DNA from 2 places in the Streptomyces sp. cg40 genome. Region 2 is predicted to be linked to the other one. Evidence: predicted binding sites of a transcription regulator. Region 2 holds the regulator's gene; the other holds the start of a gene.
What was found. The regulator HspR, encoded in region 2, represses chaperone genes until heat shock. The targets are predictions, from matches to a motif close to TTGAGNNNNNNNNNCTCAA.
Positions count from the first base shown of each region.

Region 1: the regulator HspR is predicted to act here: its motif matches at 1,464-1,482, upstream of lon (endopeptidase La).

Region 1 is NZ_CP190128.1:3,791,843-3,795,010, forward strand. Features, by position in the region: gene lon (endopeptidase La) at 1-1,441, opposite strand, end outside; gene ACQHII_RS16495 (DUF4259 domain-containing protein) at 1,676-2,095, shown strand; gene ACQHII_RS16500 (TIGR03086 family metal-binding protein) at 2,504-3,079, opposite strand.
Region 2 is NZ_CP190128.1:5,847,443-5,850,610, reverse strand. Features, by position in the region: gene ACQHII_RS26125 (caspase, EACC1-associated type) at 1-351, shown strand, start outside; gene ACQHII_RS26120 (sugar ABC transporter substrate-binding protein) at 359-1,465, opposite strand; gene ACQHII_RS26115 (heat shock protein transcriptional repressor HspR) at 1,747-2,196, opposite strand; gene dnaJ (molecular chaperone DnaJ) at 2,202-3,168, opposite strand, start outside.

The sequences.
Region 1 (3,168 bases), 2.1 Mb from region 2:
CCAGGAACACCACGTCGCTCAGGTCGAGTTCGACCTCCAGGTAGTGGTCGCGGAAGGTGTGGTTCTGCGCGGGGTCGAGCACTTCGAGGAGCGCGGCGGCCGGGTCCCCCCGGTAGTCGGACCCCACCTTGTCGATCTCGTCGAGCAGGACCACCGGGTTCATGGACCCGGCCTCCTTGATGGCGCGGACGATACGGCCGGGCAGCGCGCCGACGTACGTACGCCGGTGGCCGCGGATCTCCGCCTCGTCCCGCACACCGCCGAGCGCGACCCGGACGAACTTCCGTCCCATCGCGTGCGCGACGGACTCGCCGAGCGAGGTCTTGCCGACACCGGGCGGACCGACGAGGGCCAGTACGGCGCCGCCGCGCCGCCCGCCGACGACACCCAGCCCGCGCTCGCTGCGGCGCTTGCGCACGGCGAGGTACTCGGTGATGCGCGCCTTCACGTCCTCCAGACCGGCGTGCTCGGCGTCCAGGATCGCCTTGGCGCCCCGGATGTCGTACTCGTCCTCGGTCCGCTCGTTCCACGGGAGTTCGAGGACAGTGTCCAGCCAGGTACGGATCCACGAGCCCTCGGGCGACTGGTCGGAGGAGCGCTCCAGCTTGTCGACCTCCTTGAGCGCGGCCTCGCGGACCTTCTCGGGGAGATCGGCGGCCTCGACGCGGGCGCGATAGTCGTCGGACTCCTCGCCGTCCTTGGCCGAGTCGCCGTTCAGCTCGCGCAGTTCCTTGCGGACGGCTTCGAGCTGGCGGCGGAGCAGGAACTCGCGCTGCTGCTTGTCGACGCCTTCCTGCACGTCCTTGGCGATGGTCTCGGCGACGTCCTGCTCGGCGAGGTGGTCACGCAGGTGCTGGGTGGCGAGCTTCAGCCGGGCCACCGGGTCGGCGGTCTCCAGCAGCTCGATCTTCTGTTCGGTGGTCAGGAAAGGCGAGTAACCGGAATTGTCGGCAAGCGTGGACACATCATCAATGGCCTGCACGCGGTCGACGACCTGCCAGGCCCCGCGCTTGCGCAGCCACGCGGTGGCCAGCGCCTTGTATTCCTTCACGAGCTCGGTCACGGAACCGGGCAAGGGCTCGGGCAGGCTCTCGTCGAGCGCGGTGCCCTCGACCCAGAGTGCGGCACCAGGACCGGTCGTCCCGGCCCCGATCTTCACGCGGCTACGGCCGCGGATCAGCGCACCCGGGTCGCCGTCGGCCAGCCGGCCGACCTGCTCGATGGTGCCCAGCACACCCGTGCTCGCGTAAGTCCCTTCGATGCGTGGCACCAGCAGGACCCTGGGCTTTCCGGACTCGGACCGCGCGGCGGCCTGGGCGGCCTCCACGGCGGCGCGTACATCGGTGTCGTTCAGGTCCAGCGGAACCACCATTCCGGGCAGCACGACCTCGTCGTCGAGCGGCAGCACGGGCAGGGTGAGCGGTGTGGACGTCGAAGCCATGATCTCCCCTTAGGCAGTCAAGTTGAGCTATGCCGACTCAATGCTTGGGCGCCTTCGATTGTTCCCCACCGGTTGTTCGCCGTGAGCGATCAGAGGGAAGGGGCTGGCCTCGGTGCAGGTCAACACGGAAACGGGGTGGAGGCTTCCCGGGCGTACGAGGTACTTCCGCGACCGATGTCAGTGGCGCCTGCCACGCTGCCCGGACGCGATCACGATCAGGATCAGGAGAGACGCATGGGCACCTGGGACGTCGGCCCCTTCGACAACGACACGGCAGCGGACTGGTGCGGCGGCTTCGACGACGCCGCCCCCGACGCACGTCGGGGCCTGGTGCGGAACACCCTGGCCCGAGCGGCCGAGGCCACCGACTACCTGGACGCGGACGTCGGCGACAACGCCATCGCGGCAGCGGCCCTGGTCGCCGCGCAATGCCCGGGCGGCGAGCCCGCCCATCCCCACTACGGCCCGAAGCAGCCCGCCCCCGACCTCACCGGCCTACGCACCCTCGCCCTCCGGGCCCTCGACCGCGTCCTGACCGAGCCGTCCGAACTCTTGGAGCTCTGGGCCGAATCTGACGACGCCCCCTGGCACACGACCATCAACGGCCTTCGCAGCACGCTCACACCCCAGCTGCCGCAGAACAGACCCGCCTGATCCAGGCTCACGACGCCATGGAAGAACTGCCCGAGAGCGTGGACCGGGTGCATCCCAGAGCCTCGAGGAGCTCCGCCATGATCGCCCGGACGACTTCGCCCTGAGCCGGGACGAGTACGGCCGAGGCTTCTACTCCTGATCGAGCCGACTCGGCCGGAGCGGGCCTGGCCCGACGCGTAGGGATGCTCGCCACCTGCGGAGGGCGAGGCGCGAAAGCATGACACCTGCGGTGAAAGTGTCACACTTTCGTGGAGGGGTCCCCTCCGGCGGGGGCCGGCGAGCACTCACGCCACTGCACGGCCGAGGGCGGGCCCGCCCCTCGTCGGCCTCCGCGCGACAGCGCCGCCCCGGTGTCCCACGCGCTCCCGCGAAGCGGCTTGTCCGCCCAGCTCGGACGCACCGACCGGATCAGGAGACCGCGCGGCCCAAGTACGCCAGCAGCCGCGCATGCGGAGCCGCGTCCGCCGGGGCCCGGACCTCGGGGCCGAAGACTCCCGGTACGCGGAACGCGTCGAAGCCGCCCATCCCCCGCATCACCGCCAGCAGCTCACCGCACAACTCCTCGTCGACCAGGGCCCGTTGGTCCGTCGCGACCGCCAGGTCCACGCCGTGGACGCAGATCTCGGTGAAGTGGATCAGCGCGGCCATCGGGCCGGGCAAGGCGCCGAGGGAGATATGGACGGTGGTGTCGAGGGCGCCGGGGCGGTTCCAGGCCGCGCGGTCGGTCTCGGACGCCGCCGCGTACGCGCCCCGGGGATCCGTGCCCAGCCAGTCGGACTCGTGCTCGGCGCCCGGGTCGGTGCCGTTCAGTTCGGCGGTGAAGATGCGCATTCCGCCCACCGTGTGGTTGAGGAGGGTCCGGGCGTCCCACTCCGCGCACGGGGTGGGGTTCGCCCACTGGTTCTCCCCAACTCCCGCCACCACACGGCCGGTTGCCACCAGCGCCCGCTCGATCCGCCGTACCACCGCGACCGTCTCCGCCACGTGGACCTCCCCCGTCCAGGACCGTGCTCGGCTGTCCACACCATCGCTACACCCCCGCAACGGCATTCATAGGCAACTGCCGCAAACTG
Region 2 (3,168 bases):
TGGCGCCGCGACACCGGCAGCGCCGTCCGCTCGGCCCCCACGGTCGCGAACGGCACGGTCTACGTGGGAAACGACGACGAGCGCCTCTACGCCCTCGACGCGGCCACCGGCGAGGTCAAGTGGCGCTTCACGGCCACGGGCCCGGTCCGCACCACCCCGGCGGTCACCGGCAGCACGGTCCACTTCGGCAGCGACGACGGCTGCGTCTACGCCGTGGACACCGTCACCGGCCGGGAGCGCTGGCGCTTCCCGACCGGCGGGCCCGTGGTCTCCTCGCCCGTCGTCGACGCCGGAGTGCTGTACGTGGGCAGCGACGACACCCGGCTCCACGCCATCACAGCCGCCGACTGAACCCGGGCTACTTCAGCCCGGCCGCGTCGCACGCCGTCTTGTACTTGGCGGTGCAGATGTCGGAGATCTTGTAGATCCCGTCCGCGACCACCGTCGACTTGATGTTGTCCTTCGTCAGCGCGACCACGGACACCAGCTGCGCGGGGATCTTCTTGTTGGTGGGGCTGTCCACCGAGTCGCGGGTGAGGGCGTCGAACTCGATGTCCCTGCCCTGCACCTCGGCGACGGCGATCTTCGCAGCGGCCTCGGCCAGGTCGGGGTAGGGCTTGTAGACGCTCATGTACTGCTCGCCGGTCACGATCCGCTGCACGGCGGTGAGTTCGGCGTCCTGGCCGGTGACGGGCGGCATCTTCGTCACGCCCGCCGCCTTCAGGGCGTCGATGATGCCGCCGGCCATCGCGTCGTTGGCGGAGTACACCGCGGCGATGTTGTCCTTGCCGAGCTTGTCGATCGCCTTGGTCATCTCCGACTTGGCGATGTCCGGGTCCCAGGCCTTGGTGTCGTAGCTCGCGGCGACCGTCACCTTGCCCTGGAGTTCGGACAGCGCCCCCGCCTTGAACACCCCGGCGTTGGGGTCGGTCGGCGAGCCGTTGATCATGACGACCTTGTCGGAGGTGTCGACGTTGCTGCCGAGCGCCTCGACCAGGGAGCGGCCCTGCACCTCGCCGACGAGTTCGCCGTCGAAGGAGACGTACGCGTCGATCGGGCCCTCGGCCAGGCGGTCGTAGGCGATGACCGGGATGCCGGCGGCCTTGGCCTTCTTCACCATGGGCAGGATGAGGTGCGAGTCGACGGAGTCGAGGATGATGATGTCGACCTTCTGGTCGATCATCTTCTGCATCTGCTTGTCCTGGACGCTCGCGACACCGCCGGCGTTCTGGTACTCGGCCTTGCCCTTCTTGTCGGTGAGTTCGCTGACCGTCGACTTGATGATCGGGAAGTCGAACTCCGCGTACCGCGTGTTCGTCTTCTCCGGCATCAGGACGCCCACCGTGATGTCGTTGCCCTTGGCCGGGGTGGCGTCCGAGCTGCTCCCCGACGAGGAGAGCACGCCACAGGCGGCCAGGGGCAGGGCCAGCGAGGACGCGGCCACGGATATGGCGATACGACGCATTGGTGAGCTCACTTCTGGTGCCGTCCGGACGTGGGCGCAGCATTGCAACCCAGGTGACTGAAAAGCCAACGCGGCTGCGGCCACCGGCGTCAAGCGGAACTACTTAACGAGATGGCAACACCACGTTCCGTTTGGTATGTGGAGACGTTGCGGAATCCCATCCAAACGCTCTTTACCGACCCTCCACTCAACGGGAGTTCATGAGTGGGCAAAGATCGCACAACCGGCAAGGGGCCCGGAGGCGGGTGAGCCTCCGGGCCCCTGCACGGTTTGTCGGTGCGTCAGTCCGAGGACTGCCGCTTCGGCCGCCACACCACCAGCGCGCTGGTCTGCTGGACCTCCTGGTACGGGACCAGGTCCCGGCGGTAGGAGGCGTGCACGGCGGCCTCGCGCTGCTGGATCGCCGCCGCCGCTCCGTCGACCGCCGCCTGGAGTTCGGCGACGCGCTGCTGGAGCGCCACGACCTGGTTCTCCAGCTCGATGATGCGCTTGATGCCGGCCAGGTTGATGCCCTCGGTCTGCGACAACTGCTGGACGGTGCGCAGCAGTTCGATGTCGCGGGCCGAGTAGCGCCGGCCGCGCCCGGCCGTGCGGTCCGGGGAGACCAGGCCGAGGCGGTCGTACTGGCGCAGCGTCTGCGGGTGCAGACCGGAGAGCTGGGCCGCCACCGAGATGACGTAGACCGGGGTCTCCTCGGTCAGCTCGTACGGGTTGCGTCGACGGCCGTCCATCTCTGTCATGCTCCCTTCGCGGCCTGGAACAGCTCCGCCCGCGGGTCCTCGCCCGCGGTGGCCTCTCTGTACGCCTCAAGCGCGTCACGAGCATTCCCCGTGACGTCCTTCGGGACACTCACCTCGACGGTCACGAGAAGGTCTCCCCGGGTGCCGTCCTTGCGGAAGGCGCCCTTGCCGCGGGCCCGCATGGTGCGGCCGTTGGGCGTGCCCGGCGGCAGCTTCAGCGTCACCGGGGGTCCGCCCAGGGTGGGCACCCTGACCTCGCCGCCGAGTGCCGCCTCGGCGAACGTCACCGGGACCGTCACCGTGAGGTTGTCGTCCTTGCGGCCGAACACCGGGTGGGCGTCGACGTGCACCATGACGTACAAGTCGCCCGCGGGACCGCCCCGTTCGCCCGGCGCTCCCTTGCCGCGCAGCCGGATGCGCTGGCCGTCGGTGACCCCCGCGGGGATCCGGACCTGCATGGTCCGCGAGGACTTGGCGCGCCCGCTGCCCTTGCACTCGGCGCACGGGTGCTCGGCGATCAGGCCCCGGCCCTTGCAGTCCGGGCACGGGTCCGTGAGCGAGAAGCCGCCGCCGGAGCCGCGCGCGACCTGGCCGGTGCCGACGCAGGTCGGGCACACGCGCGGTGTGCCGTTCTTGTCGCCGGTGCCCGAACAGGCCTTGCAGGGCTGCTGCGAGGACATCCGCAGCGGGACCGTGGCCCCTTCGATGGCCTCCGTGAAGCTGAGCGTGACCTCGGACTCGATGTCCTGGCCGCGCCTGGGCTGGGTCCGGGTCGTGCCCGCGCCGCCCCGGTTGAACAAGCCGCCGAACACGTCCCCGATCCCGCCGCCGAATCCGCCGGCACCCCCGGCGCCGCCGCCCTGTGCGCCGCCTCCGAAGAGGTCGCCCAGGTCGAAGTTGAAGTTCCCGGCGCCCGCGCCGCCCGGCCCCGGGCGGAAGCCGCCGTTGCCGAACAGCGCGCGG